Regions from separate parts of the Lacicoccus kunmingensis DSM 17847 genome, predicted to be linked through region 2. Evidence: predicted binding sites of a transcription regulator. Region 2 holds the regulator's gene; each other region holds the start of a gene.
The links. The regulator NrdR, encoded in region 2, represses ribonucleotide reductase genes. The targets are predictions, from matches to a motif close to AACACNATATATNGTGTT.

Region 1: the regulator NrdR is predicted to act here: its motif matches at 1,189-1,206, upstream of nrdI (class Ib ribonucleoside-diphosphate reductase assembly flavoprotein NrdI).
Region 3: the regulator NrdR is predicted to act here: its motif matches at 2,080-2,097, upstream of nrdD (anaerobic ribonucleoside-triphosphate reductase).

Annotation. Positions count from the first base shown of each region.
Region 1 covers NZ_JCANUC010000004.1:63,936-68,969, forward strand. The annotation lists gene nrdE (class 1b ribonucleoside-diphosphate reductase subunit alpha) at 1-707, opposite strand, end outside; gene nrdI (class Ib ribonucleoside-diphosphate reductase assembly flavoprotein NrdI) at 670-1,077, opposite strand; gene BO48_RS05920 (DMT family transporter) at 1,459-2,319, shown strand; gene recQ (DNA helicase RecQ) at 2,370-4,196, opposite strand; gene BO48_RS05930 (5-oxoprolinase subunit C family protein) at 4,330-5,034, opposite strand, start outside.
Region 2 covers NZ_JCANUC010000002.1:38,285-43,318, reverse strand. The annotation lists gene BO48_RS02620 (glyceraldehyde-3-phosphate dehydrogenase) at 1-849, shown strand, start outside; gene nrdR (transcriptional regulator NrdR) at 960-1,433, shown strand; gene BO48_RS02610 (replication initiation and membrane attachment family protein) at 1,420-2,772, shown strand; gene dnaI (primosomal protein DnaI) at 2,777-3,703, shown strand; gene thrS (threonine--tRNA ligase) at 4,007-5,034, shown strand, end outside.
Region 3 covers NZ_JCANUC010000012.1:55,439-60,472, reverse strand. The annotation lists gene BO48_RS11565 (FUSC family protein) at 1-482, shown strand, start outside; gene BO48_RS11560 (pyridoxal phosphate-dependent decarboxylase family protein) at 581-2,002, shown strand; gene nrdD (anaerobic ribonucleoside-triphosphate reductase) at 2,141-3,991, shown strand; gene nrdG (anaerobic ribonucleoside-triphosphate reductase activating protein) at 3,988-4,518, shown strand; gene BO48_RS11545 (helical membrane plugin domain-containing protein) at 4,589-5,034, opposite strand, start outside.

The DNA of each region.
Region 1 (5,034 bases), on a different contig from region 2:
CCGAATCCGCCTTCCAGTGCTTTCGCAACAGGGAGTACCCCTTTTGCCACGCCTTCAATGCCTTTGATCGCTTCACCGCGTGCGCGAAGCTTGGATAGGTTGATAGCCACACCGCCCCCGATTTTACTTAACTGTTTTGCAGTTGAATCGATATAGTTGATTGAGTTCAGGCTGTCATCCACTTCAAGAAGAAAACATGATACCATCTCACCGCGGCGTGCACGACCTGCATTTAAAAATGTCGGGGTCGCCGGCTGGTAACGCTGCTCAATCATTGAATTGATCAGACGTTTCGCCTGGTCTGTATTACCTTTTGACAAGTACAGGCTCACGATGACAACGTGCTGTTTATAGTCTTCCAGGTACTGCTTTTTATCGTTCGTCTTCAATGTGTAATCTTTGAAAAATTTACTTGCTGCCATATAGCTCTTAAATTGAAAAGGAAGTGAGTCTGCATAGTCTACAATGTCAGTGACCTGCTCTTCTGTATATTCCTTAAACAAGTCATAGTAGAAATCATTGTCCACCAAATAATGCAGGCGCTCAAGCTCTGTGTCGAAATGAATCGTTTTATCCTTTACTTCCTCCATGAATACTTCGAGTGCCTCGATATCTTTATGGAGTTTATAAAAGCCTGTTTCATCTCTCTTCGTCACTTCATTATTGAGTTCAATATGATTGTACTTCTTCTCGTCCAATACTTTCATTTATACTCCCTGCCTTCTCTTTAAATAATTCTCTTTCGCTTTCGGTGCCATGCAACTCAAACTTCATCAACAGCGGTACTTTGTACTTTTGCTGGATGTGTTCCCCCGCTTTTGCAAAGTTGCTGCCCCAGTTCCTGTTGCCACTGGCAGCTACAGCCTGCATCCCCTCGCTATTTACATCCAGAAAGCGTTCGACCGGAGCCGGGACCCCGCCAAATCCATAAGTGCTTGTAACAAGTATATAGGGTTCTGTAATCTTTTCGTTTTTGTCAGCCGCTTTAATCTCGTATAATTCAAATTGATCTCCAATATCAGTACCGTTTACAAAACGCCTGACATTGCCGGTCATGGAGTAGAATGCAATCAGCATACCATCCATCTCCCTCCTTAAATAATACCACAAAATAAATAAATCGAACATACGTTCGAAATTATTTTATGTATCTGTCCGTTTGGCCCGGACATCACATTATTCAACTTTAACACAATATATGGTGTCGTAAAAATTTTCTGTACACTATATATTGTTTTCTCATGTTCTATATTGCCACAATAAAATCAATTTATCAATGGTAAAAGACTGGAATTTCATTAAGTTTCATCGCTTAATCCTTTTAATTAATTCATCTAACCATTGGGATATATATGATATACTGATTCAGTAAATCTTTAATATTTTTTTTCGCGTTTTTAATTACATTATTTTTAATGAAATTTAATGCAAACATAAAATAAGGAGCTTTGATATTTTATGAGTAATACTACAAAAGGCATTATTGCACTGCTGATTTCCTCTCTTGGGTTCAGCCTCATGTCCTTCTTTGTAAAATACAGCGGCGATTTACCGACCGTCCAAAAAACGTTCTTCAGAAATTTCATTGCGATGGTCATTTCTCTGGCGCTGGTCATTTATTATAAAGAAAAGCTTTTTGGACAGAAGAAGAATCAGGGGCTACTTTTACTCCGGTCCAGTCTCGGACTGCTCGGTGTTCTTCTGAACTTCTTCGTCATCGACCGCATGGTTTTAAGTGACGCGGAAATACTGAACAAATTAAGTCCGTTCTTCACCATTCTTTTATGTGCTATATTTTTAAAGGAATACATAAGAAGATACCAGATGATTTCAATCATCGTCGCTCTCGTCGGCGCCGTATTCATCATCAAGCCGTCGATGTCCAGTGACACTGCTTATGCTCTGCTCGGTATACTGGGTGCAATTCTTGCTGCTGGTGCCTATACGGTGCTCCGTGTACTCGGTGACCGCGAAAAATTTTATACTGTTGTATTTTATTTTTCCGGATTCTCAACCGTGGCACTGCTTCCGTTTTTCATATTTCAATATGAATCCATGACTTTCGAACAGTGGATCATGCTGATTCTTGCCGGTATATTTGCAGCATTCGGGCAATTCGGCCTGACTATCGCGTACAGCTTTGCACCGGCCAGGGAGATATCTATATTTTTCTATTCGACAATCCTCTTCACTGCCCTGCTGAGTATATTCATCCTGAATGAAGTGCCGGATATGATGTCCGTCATCGGATACTTCGTCATATTTGGAGCCAGCTACTACATGTTTATGAAAAACCGTGCGCCAAAAGAAGAATTCTGATTCAGCCATTAAAATAACGATCAATTCAAAACTGAATTTGATCGTTATTTTTAATTTTTCTGCGGTGACTTATGTTTGGAGTTGTTACTGCGTGTTGTAAGACGTTCTCTGTGCTGTTTGATCACTTTCAGGAAATGCGGACAGTAATGCTTCAGCTTGTAGTTGCCTACACCTGCCAGATGCACCATATCCTGTTTTGACATCGGCAGTTTCCTTGCGAATTCCTTCAGCGTACCTTCACTGAATATACTCTCTTCTTCCACACCGTATTTTTCAGCCAGCGATACTCTTTTATCCATCAGTTTCTGAAACAGCGTTTCATTCGGCGAAGAGGCGGTTGAAACATTCACTTTTTCCTTGAAGTGCTTTCTGAATGGAACGGTAAATATATCTTTGTTATCTTTTAAAATATAGAAACTGAGATCCACCAGGTGCAAATAATCATTTTTAAAGTGCACGTGCCCATTTAAAATCAGTTCATCCAGAATGTGATGGATTTCCCCTGTCAGGTAATTTTCCATGAGACCGAAATAACGGGACTGATCAAGTCCGCCAAAAAGAATATTTTCGCTTCTTTCACCTCTTAAGACCTGGATGACATGCTCCTTTGTCAAAGGTGTTTCGGTATCCTGAATCAGATTCAGTACAGTCTTCGCTTCTTTCTTCATATTATAAGTACGCTCATTGCTCAAGCAATTTACACAATGTCCGCACGCTTTCACATACTCATCTGCATCGAAGTACTTGACCATGAAGCTCATCAGACACTTGGACGTTCTGTTATATTGAATCATGCGATCCAGTTTGTTTCGCATATGGTCTTTATGCTGGTCGGTCCCATTGGAGCGGTCAATAAAGAACTGATGCAGATTGACATCTCTCTCGCTGGACAATAATATACACTCACTGTCGAGACCGTCACGTCCTGCACGTCCGATTTCCTGGTAATAGCTCTCTACGTCTCCCGGCAGATTGTTGTGGATGATGAAGCGGATATCCGGTTTGTTGATACCCATACCGAAAGCATTCGTTGCGACAACAATGTTCACCTGATTCGAAACAAATGCATGCTGGTTGTCATCCCGTTCTTTTTTTCCGAGACCGCCGTGATAAATTACGTTATCAATATCCTGATCTTTCAGGTAGGATGAAATTTTTTCGACTTCTGCTCTTGTCGCAGCGTATACGATGCCCGACATATTTTTCCGCTCCTGAATGTAGGAGAGAATGAACTGTTCCCGCTGATATGTTTTATTAACAATCAAGTGCAGATTGTCCCGCTTTATACTCTGGAGAACCACATGTTCATCTTTGATATCCAATAGTTCCTGGATATTCTCCTGAACCTCTTCTGTCGCAGTTGCTGTCAGAGCAACAAAGGTCGCTTCCGGTATCAGTGACTGGATAGCCGGTATTACTTCCTGATAGCTCGGTCTGAAATCATGGCCCCATTTGGAAATACAGTGCGCTTCATCAAATGCGACCAGCGGTATATCCAAATTCCTGACAAACTGGCAGAACTCTTCATTATTAAAACGTTCGGGAGCGACGTATAAAAATTTATAGCGTCCTCTCAGTCCGTCTTCCATAATGTTTTTTATTTCGCTTTTCTTTAATGTGGAATTTAAATATTCTGCAGAAATTCCGATTCTGTTAAGATGCTCCACCTGGTCCTTCATCAGTGAAATCAATGGAGATATGACTAAAGTGATGCCTTCCAGCTCTAATCCGGGCACTTGAAAACAAAGTGATTTACCCGAACCGGTCGGTAAAACACCCAATGTATTTTGTCTGTTTTTAACAGAGTTGATAATATTACGTTGTTTAGGTCTGAACGTTTTAAATCCAAAATATTTTTCTAGTGTAGTCTCTATCATACTTTATCCCACCGTTTAAAACTGAATGTCTCAATAATTAATGATATATATTATACCCGATTTCTCGGCTGATTTGTTGGTTTAATGATTTTTTCTACAAAAAAACATCTGGAAATACTCCAGATGTTTCACTTTACATTTTTTCTTTGACCAGTTCTTTGGACAACCGGTAATCTATCGCTTTGAACAAGCTCTTCACCCATAAATTCTGTGCATACAGATTCGCATGGGCATCGTCGCAGTCAATCACTTTAAATTTAACTTTGGAACCGCGTCGTTTCTGTGACAGCTTATGCATATGATATGAAGGAATCGTTCCTACATGCTCTGCTGTTGTCGGCTGATCGAAATCATTGAGTGCAAGGACAGGCTCGCCTGCAGCAATGTACACCCCGCCCTTAATGCCCGGGTGGGTGATATTTGAAGAGTCGATCTCCAGTTCTTTACCTTCCAGATGGAGGGAAACTCTGTTCTTCTCTTTTGATACAGTGAATTCTGCACTTTCCAGAGTGTCATATACTTCGTCACTGACGTCCGGTCTTCTGACCACATGAAACAGATCGGATATATATATTTCAACAAGAGAGTATGTATCCACTCCCCAGCTCACCATGTTTTGATTGCGAAGCATATTGAACAGTTCATCATGCTGGAATGTATAGTCACGGCACATAATCACTTCGTCACCGGATTTTAATATATTGGAACCTTCGACTTTGATGCCGCCTGCCACCGCTATATATATTCTGTTGCCGCGCGGTGTGTCAACGAACTTCAGCACGTCTCCGCGGTCGAAAAGATATATTCTGTTCGGAAGCACTTCCTGATTGTTGCACCG
Region 2 (5,034 bases):
TGGCAGAAAACGGTTGAGCCAAAAGTGGGTGCCCTTGTAGTTGATGGTCATGAAATAAAGATTACGAGCGATCGTAACCCTGAAAATCTACCATGGTCAGATTTGGGAATCGATATTGTATTTGAGGCGACTGGCAAATTTAATAACGAGTTGGGCGCTTCCGGTCATATTAAAGCCGGTGCTAAAAAAGTCGTCCTGACAGGACCGACAAAAGGCGGAAATGTTCAGACGGTCGTTGTCGGTGTAAATGATGAAACATTGAGTGTCGATGATTACAATGTGTTTTCGAATGCATCATGTACAACGAACTGCTTAGCGCCTGTAGCAAAAATTTTGGATGATGAGTTCGGTATCAATAATGGATTGATGACGACTGTCCATGCGTATACGAACGATCAGAAAACAATAGATAATCCTCATAAGGATCTGCGCCGTGCACGTTCAGCGGCAGAAAACATCATTCCGACTTCAACTGGTGCGGCTAAAGCCCTTGGAGAAGTCCTGCCTCAGTTGAAAGGTAAACTTGACGGTTTGGCACTCCGTGTACCGACGCCGAATGTTTCACTTGTGGACCTGGTTGTCGATCTGGACAAAGAAGTGACTGCTGAAGAAGTGAACAGCACATTTGAAAAGTATGCAGACGGTGAAATGAAAGGTGTGCTTGGTGTTACATACGAACCACTTGTATCGAGAGATTTCAATACGGATGCAAGAAGTTCAATCATCGATGCAAGCCTGACGATGGTTATGGACGATAACAAAGTCAAAGTGCTCGCATGGTACGATAACGAGTGGGCTTACTCGAAGCGTACCGTTGAACTGGCAGAAAAAATTGCAGACGAACTTTAATCGTCAGCAAGGCTCAGAACAATGTTCTGGGTCTTTTTTATTTTCTTTAGTATAGGGAATGAATAAAATTTGATATAATAGAAGAAATTCTTTAAAAGAGGTGATCGTTTATGAAATGTCCACAATGTCAGCATAGTAACTCCAAAGTGATCGATTCACGCCACACGGATGAAATGTCTACAATCAGACGCCGCCGTGAGTGTGAAAGTTGTGGATTTCGCTTCACTACATTCGAACGTGTAGAAGTTACACCTCTGGTCGTTGTTAAAAAAGATGGTACAAGAGAAGTTTTCAATAGAGAGAAAGTGCTTGCCGGGCTTCTCAGGGCATGTGAAAAAAGGGCGATTCCTTATGAAGAGCTCGAGAAACGTACAGATAGGGTAGAAGCGAATTTAAGAAACCTGAATAAGGCTGAAATATCTTCAAATGATATCGGTGAGTTTGTCATGAAAGAACTGATTACACTGGATCAGGTTGCGTACGTACGGTTTGCATCAGTTTATAAAGAATTCAAGGACATAGACCAATTGATGGAAACTTTAAACCAGTTGACAAAGGGTAGTAATAATAATGAACATCAATAACCGCCTGAAACCGAATACTGAATTCATAGTGTATCGTCCGATGACTTTGAGCCGGGACAATATGGAAGTGGTCAATGAACTTTATTTACCGTTAATCGGTGCGGATACGACCATGACTTACATTTACATGTTCGAATCCACGGCACATTATGAGCCGCTGACCATCCGTTTCCACAAAGAGTTCATGGATGCATTATCCATATCACTTTCAGATCTGATGGACCGGTTTAAGAAATTGGAAGCAATCGGTCTGATGAAGAGTTATGTATCGAATCATACGCATGAAGATTTGTTTGTGTATGAACTTTTGCTGCCGCTCGATGCTGAATCATTTTTAAATGATCCGATGCTCAGCATGTATCTGTATGGCAAAGTGGGCAGTGCACAGTACAAAACAAAGAAAGAACGGCTGATGTATCCGGAGCTTCCAGAAAACATTTCTGAAGTGACGATGAAATTCACCGATGTCTTCCATCATCAAAATGACAGCAGTTATACACTGCCGGCGGAAAACTTCAAAGACCGGACCGTTTCTGCCGGGATCAATGTCGACCTGGATGATTTTGATTTCGACGTATTATTCACGCATCTGAAGGGGACGATCATCGACAGGAAGTTTTTCACGAAAGATATCCGGATGCTTATCGTCAAATTGAGTGTGCTTTTCAATCTGAATGCTTATGATATGAAAAATATACTGCTTAAAGCAACGTCGAATTACCACGGCATCGATGAAGCAAAACTGAAGTATGAAGCGAGGAAATATTTCCAGGCTGAATCGAAACAGGTCAGCCCAGTTCTCGAAAAAAAAGAGGAGAAGGCAGAAAGCGGCCCGGAAAAAGAGGAAGACAGAGAATACATCAAGATGCTGCATGAAACAAACCCGATCGACAGGCTGAGGGACCTGAGAAATGGTTCCCCAACGGACATCGACTTGAAGCTGGTGACGGATATTATTGTGAATACGCCGCTCAATCACGGGGTCATCAATATACTGCTTGAGTATGTATTTTTGAAAATGCAGGGGGAACTGCCGTATAATTACACGATGACGGTGGCGAACAACTGGGTTGAAAAAGGGTATCAGTCTGCAGAAGAGGCCGTTGAATCCATCAAAGAGTACCAGGAGCAGCAGGAGAAGCGGAAGAAAAGATATCTGCCTTCAGAACGCCAGGGTGAACAAGCACCGAAATGGATGTCTAAAAGTAAGCAGCAGCCCGAAAAGAAAAATAAAGAACCGGTGAAAACCGAAAAGAAACGAACAAATCAATCACAAAAAACTGCAAAAGATGATCCAGAACTTCAGAAAATGATTGAGGACTTTAGAAAAAACAGGTGATAGTATGGAGCCGATTAACCAATTCATTAAAAACAATAAAAAAATAGAGCGAAACAATGAGCGTATTTATCAGGAGCTGATTCAGAACCCTAAAATAGTGGAGCTGATCAATGATGAGGAAACCCCTCTGACCGCTTCGATGATTAAAAACGACCTGATCACTTTAAAGCATTATGCCGATCAGCCATCCGAATGTAAAGAGAACAGTGATGGTCAATGTGAAAATCATCCCGACGGCTATATTATCAATATTGATATCAGGAACGACCGGGCGAACATGTTTTACACACCGTGTCCGATCAAAGTGAGAAACGACGAATTCATTAAAAGGGAAAATCTGATCCAGTCTTATCATGTGCCGGAAGATATTAAAAATGCCACATTCGATACGATATATCTGGATGACGCATCCAACCGGAATGTTCTCTTGAAAAAGGCAATCCAGGTGACGGATGCGGTGGCGTCGGATACAAACTACCGCGGTCTTTATATTCACGGCGAATTTGGAATCGGCAAGTCCTACATTCTCGGATGTATCGCCAATGAACTGAAAGAAAAGGCGGTTTCATCACTGATCGTCTATGTGCCTGAAATTCTCCGTGACTTAAAAGCAGGCTTCCGTGACGGTACAACGGATGAAAAGTATAACCTGATCAAAAATGCGCATGTGCTGATTTTGGATGACCTGGGTGCAGAAGACGTCACGCCGTGGGCGAGAGACGAAGTCATTACGGGCATACTGCATCACCGAATGGTGCAGAAACTGCCGACTTTCATCAGTTCCAACTACTCAATTGATGATCTGGAATACCGTTATGCGAGAACGAAAGAGAATGGTATCGAGGAAACGAAGGCGCGCCGGATGACCGAAAGGATCAGGGCATTGTGCGAAGAAGTGCAGATGACCGGTGACAATTACAGAAACGGCTAGCTATTGCATTAAATTTTTCTATACAGTATAATTAATTTACAAATTTCATTAATTAAATTCCAAGGACGAAACACTTTCGGATTTATTCAAAGAGAGCACATCACCTGCTGAAAGATGTGTATTAAACCGTTGGATGTCACTACCTTATGATCTGCTGATTAATACTCAGCCGGCATGGTCCGTTATCGCCTTACTTGAGATGATCAGTATTTTTATATCATAAATCAGGGTGGTACCACGGTTATATCCGTCCCTCTATTATTATAGAGGGGCTTTTTTATTTTATAGGAGAGGATGAGTCAAATGGTTGAAGCAATTGATATTAAATTCCCGGATGGCAACAGTAAAGAGTTCAATTTCGGCATCACTGCCGAGGAGGTGGCATCGTCCATCAGCCCGGGCCTTAAAAAAGCGGCTGTAGCGGCAAAAGTGAACGGTGAAATGTATGATTTAAGACGTCCAATCGAAGAAAGTGCAGACATTGAATTATTTACAAATAAAAACGAAGAGGGGCTTGAAGTGCTCAGACACTCAACTGCCCACCTGATGGCGCAGGCCTTGAAAAGACTTTACGGTGATGTGAAGTTCGGTGTCGGTCCTGTCATTGAAGAAGGGTTTTATTACGACTTTGATATGGACGAAAGCATTTCTGAAGATGACCTTCCTAAAATTGAAAAGGAAATGCAGCGGATTGTGGATGAAAACGTGGAAATCGAAAGACGCGTACTTTCCCGCGATGAAGCAAAAGAACTGTTCCAGGATGATCCGTATAAACAGGAACTGATCGAAGCGATCCCTGCAGACGAGAATGTCTCCATATATTCACAAGGTGAATTTACGGATCTGTGCCGCGGTGTGCATGTCCCATCAACTTCGAAAATAAAATCATTCAAGCTTTTATCGACTGCCGGTGCATATTGGCGCGGGGATTCTGATAATAAAATGCTGCAGCGGATTTACGGTACAGCGTTCTTTAACAAGAAAGATCTGAATGAATATCTGCAGCTTCTGGAGGAGCGTAAGGAACGTGACCACCGCCGAATCGGAAAAGAGATGAAGCTGTTTGAAAACAACCAGCTGATTGGTGCAGGCCTGCCGATGTGGCTCCCGAACGGTGCGACGATCCGTCGTGAAATCGAGCGCTACATCGTTGATAAGGAAGTGGCACTCGGCTATGACCACGTGTATACACCGATCATGGCAAACAGTGACCTTTATAAAACGAGCGGTCACTGGGATCACTATCAGGACGACATGTTCCCGCCGATGACAGTGGGTAACGAGGACCTGGTGCTCCGACCGATGAACTGTCCGCATCACATGATGATCTA
Region 3 (5,034 bases), on a different contig from region 2:
ACAAACGTTTGAAAGAGTTGACCGATGAAAAATTCCAGTCTGCTAAATCGGATAAAAACTATAAAGCGATACAGAAAATCATGAATGAAGCCGAACAGCTGCTGCAGTTTCAACATGATGAATACAGTTACCACCGTTCCAATGAAGAAGGTCTGCGCGACCTGAATAAAATTCAAAGAGAGCTGCAGTTTATCAAACTGTATCTGATTCATGTGGGGAATTTAATTTATATACCGAGGAACCTGCACTTGAAATTCACTCAAAGAGAAATGGAAACCCTGGAAAAGGTACTTCCTCTCATTGATGAAGATATGTCAAAAATTGATGTAGACCACCCTGTTCTGGAAGACTTATTTGATTGTATTAAAGAGCTGGATGAAGATTCGGTATTCAAGGCCCATCTTTTGAATGAAATCATCCTCCTTTTCAGAATGCTGATCAACCACGATAAAACGACAGATGTGACAAATGTGAAAAAATAAATAGAGCTGCTGAAACCTTATAAGAGGTTCCGGCAGTTTTTTAATTCTTAAATCCTTCCCGGTATGATAAATTTAAAATATATTAAGGAGTGAAAATTATGGTGATGGAATTTAGAGAAAAGGACCTGGATCTGCAGAATATTATTGCGGACGAGGTCAATAAATATTTGAAACGGGATCTGGGAACGATGGCGGCAACAAAAAGAGCCCCGCAAAGTCTGATCGATAAGTATGAAAATATGAAAGTGCCTGAAATCGGGCGTGACATTTATGAAATTATGAATGAACTTGATAATGAAATTCTTGAATACATACATCGTAACAACCATCCTCGGTCATTTTCATTTATCCCTGGACCGGGGTCGAGATTATCATGGCTGGGTGATATTTTAACGACCGCAAATAATATTCATGCATCCAATTTTAAGAATGCGACGTTACCGATCAGCATCGAGAGAAATCTGATCAACTACTTTGCAAAAAAACTTGGTTTTAAAATAAAACCGGCAGGCGGTGTGTTCGTCTCCGGCGGTTCAATGGCCAATCTGACAGCTGTCGTCACTGCTCGTGATGAGAAGATTGCGACTAAAGAACTCTACAATGCGACTGTTTACATATCCGACCAGGTCCACCATTCATTGAGCAAAGCGTTCCATACAGCAGGTATTCCAAAAGAGAATGTAAGAAGGATATCAGTCGATGAAGAATTCAAGATGAATGTGAATGAGCTGTCATCAGTGGTTAAAAAGGATATAGAAGAAGGTATGAAGCCGGTGCTGGTGGTGGGCACTGCGGGAACAACGAATACAGGTGCCGTGGATGATATTGAAGGCATGGCGGATGTTTGTGCGGAACATGATCTATGGCTGCATATGGATGGTGCTTATGGCTTGTCCCACCTGCTTTCAACGAAAGGACGGGATTTATTCCCCGGAATTGAACGTGCGGACAGTGTCAGCTGGGATGCACATAAGCTGCTGTTCCAGACATACAGCTGTGCCATGGTCATCGTTAAAGACAAGCAGCATCTGCTGAACAGTTTCAGCGAGCAGGCAGAGTATCTGGATGATATTCAAAGTGATGACGACGTCATAGACCCGGAAATGATCGGTATGGAACTCACACGCCCCGCCCGTGCGGTAAAGTTGTGGATTACACTGCAGGTACTCGGTGAAGAACAGTTCCGGGCACGTATTGATTACGGCCAGCAGCTGGCTGAGTATACAGAAGAATGCGTTGAAGAGATGGAAAACTGGAAGATTATATCACGTCCGAGCCTGTCGATTTTGAGCTTTAAATATATACATCCTAATTTAAATGAAATTGAAAATAATAAAATACTTTCCAATGCCGCGCAACGAATGGCGGCATCCGGTTATGCCGTAACGTATACTACAGAATTAAATAATCAGAAAGTCATCCGCATGTGTACCATCAATCCAGAAACGACAAAAGAAGATATTATGGATACACTGACACGCCTTGATGAGTTTGTGAAAGATGAAGTGGAAGGTCTTTAAATATGAGTTTTCTCATAATCGACATATTTGAACGTCAGAAATGACCATTTAATGAAAATACGAGAATCACCTCCTGAAACACTGTATATAGTGTTAGATTTATTATTAAATCTATATATTGTGTTCAGGAGGATGGATATGAAAACATTAGAGAAGAATTTAGACAGTTTAATCACGTATAAACCTGAAATAGTGAACGAGAACGCGAACAAGGACAGTAAAACTTTCAATACTTTCAGAGATTTGACCGCCGGGGTTGTAGCGAAATCATATGCACTTAAAAAGATGCTTCCAAAACATATTGCGGAAGCACACCAGGACGGTGACATTCATTTTCATGATCTGGATTATCATCCGTTCCAGGCGATGACGAACTGCTGCCTGATTGATATAGAAGGCATGCTGTCAAAAGGTTTCCAGATGGGGAATGCCAAAGTCACATCACCGAAATCTGTTCAGACAGCGGCTGCACAGATTATTCAGATCATCGCCAACGTGTCCAGCAGCCAGTATGGCGGTGTAACCGTTGACCACTTTGATAAAACACTGGGCAAATATGCCAGGCTGAATGAAGGGAAGCACCGTAAAATTGGTGAAGAATTCGTCCTGCCTGAAAAACTGGACCAGTATGTCAAAGAACGTGTGGAGAAAGATATTAAAGATGCTGTTCAAAGTTTTGAGTATGAGATAAACACACTTTATACTTCAAACGGACAGACGCCGTTTGTCACAATCGGCTTCGGACTCGGTACGGATGAATACAGCAGAATGGTACAAAAAGCTGTGCTGCAGACGAGGATTGACGGGCTGGGTGCTGAGAAATTTACAGCTATATTTCCGAAGCTTGTGTTTGCATTGAAAAAGGGAGTCAACCTCGATAAAGAGGATGTAAACTATGACATTAAGCAGCTGGCTCTGGAATGCTCGTCCAAACGTATGTATCCGGATGTGTTGAATTACGATAAAATTGTGGAACTGCTTGGCGATTTTAAAACTCCGATGGGCTGCCGCTCATTCCTGCCGCAGTGGACGGACCCCGAGACCGGTGAAAGTGTGAATGAAGGGCGGGCCAACTTGGGTGTGGTCACGCTCAATTTACCAAGGATTTCCATAGAGTCGAAAGGCAGCAAGGAGAATTTCTGGAATAATTTCCATCAGAAAATGAATCTGATGCATGATGCTCTTGTCTTCAGATTAAAACGTCTTGAAGATGTCATCAGTGACAATGGTCCTATCCTTTACAAAAGCGGCGCATTCGGCAAACGTCTGGAAGCGGGAAAAAGCGTCATGGGTCTATTTAAAGGGAAACGTTGTACCCTGTCCATGGGTTATATCGGAATGTATGAGACAGCAACATCATTTTACGGTCCTGACTGGGAAACAGATTCTGAAGCGAAAGAATTCACTTTGGATATTTTAAGGGAAATGAAAAAATATCAGCTGGAGTGGACAGAAGAATATGATGTGTTCTTCAGTATTTATGCGACACCGAGTGAGTCTCTCACCGACCGCTTCTGCAGACTCGACTATGAAAAATTCGGTGAAATAAAAGATATCACTGATAAGGGATACTATCAGAACTCTTTCCACTATGATGTAAGAAAAAACATTACACCGTTTGAAAAGATTGATTTTGAACAGGATTATCCGCACCTTGCCGGCGGCGGTTTTATTCATTATTGTGAATATCCTAAGATGACACATAACTTAAAAGCATTGGAAGCTGTCTGGGACTATTCATATGATAAAGTAGGATATTTTGGAACAAACACACCAATTGATCAGTGTTTTGACTGTGGTTTTGAAGGTGATTTCGAGACCACGGATACAGGGTTCAAATGTCCAAACTGCGGCAACCAGAATCCAGAAACAGTGGATGTCGTCAAGAGAACATGCGGTTATCTGGGGAATCCGGTTGTACGTCCGACGATAAAAGGCCGTCATAAGGAAATCAGTGCAAGAGTCAAACATATGGATGATTCAAAATGAATGCACTAAAGATATATGAAGGGCGTTACCACATTGCCAAAGTGGAGCCAAGAACTTTTGTGGATGGTGAAGGTGTCAGATGCAGTATCTACCTTTCGGGCTGTCCCTTTGACTGCATAGGATGTTATAATCTTGCTGCACAGAATTTTACTTACGGTGAAGTATGCAGTGAAGAAATGATTGAAGAAATCCTGTCCCACTGCGCGGCGGATTATATAAGCGGTTTAAGCATCCTTGGCGGTGAACCGTTTTGTAATTTAAAACTGGCGGAGAGAATTGTCAGCCGGTTCAGAGTACGCTTTGGCAATCGGAAAACAATCTGGATCTGGAGCGGTTTTGTATTTGAGTATCTTAAGAATGATAATAAGAGACAGTATCTGTTAAATAATATTGATGTTTTGGTGGATGGACCGTTTATGCAGCAGTTATTCCAACCGAATCTTGCATTCAGGGGATCATTGAACCAGCGGATTATTGATGTGCAGCGGTCGCTATCGGGTGATAAGACAATCTATTTTAATGACTGAACGAATTCCATAGAAATATAAAGAAGACCATGAATTTTAAAATCATGGTCTTCTTCTTATATCGATACCTTTAATAATTTTTCTTTTTAGAAAATATAAGCGGGATAGCTACTGCTGCAGCCCCTGCAACACCTGTACCGGCAGCCAGTACGGCGGCTTTCCTGAGTGAGCCGGTTTTTTTATTATCCACATGTGATTCATCTTTAGATAACTGATAGCCTTCAGCCTCATCACTCAATGTTGAAATGGAATCCTCAACTTTGAACTTTTTCTTAAGGTCATCGGCATTGGCACCGAACCCTTTGACAAATTGGGTTAAAACATTCGAACCTTCTATAAATTGCGGGTCCATTAAAACTTTGAACAATCCGAGCCAGCCGCTGCTCCTGCTTCGATACTCATATTCAGAGGCAACTTCTATACTGTTGTTAATTTTTAAAATTACAGGTTCAAGCTCATCCATATTGATCTTACCAAGCAGCTGGGTCATCAACAATGCATTTTTAATGGATTTGC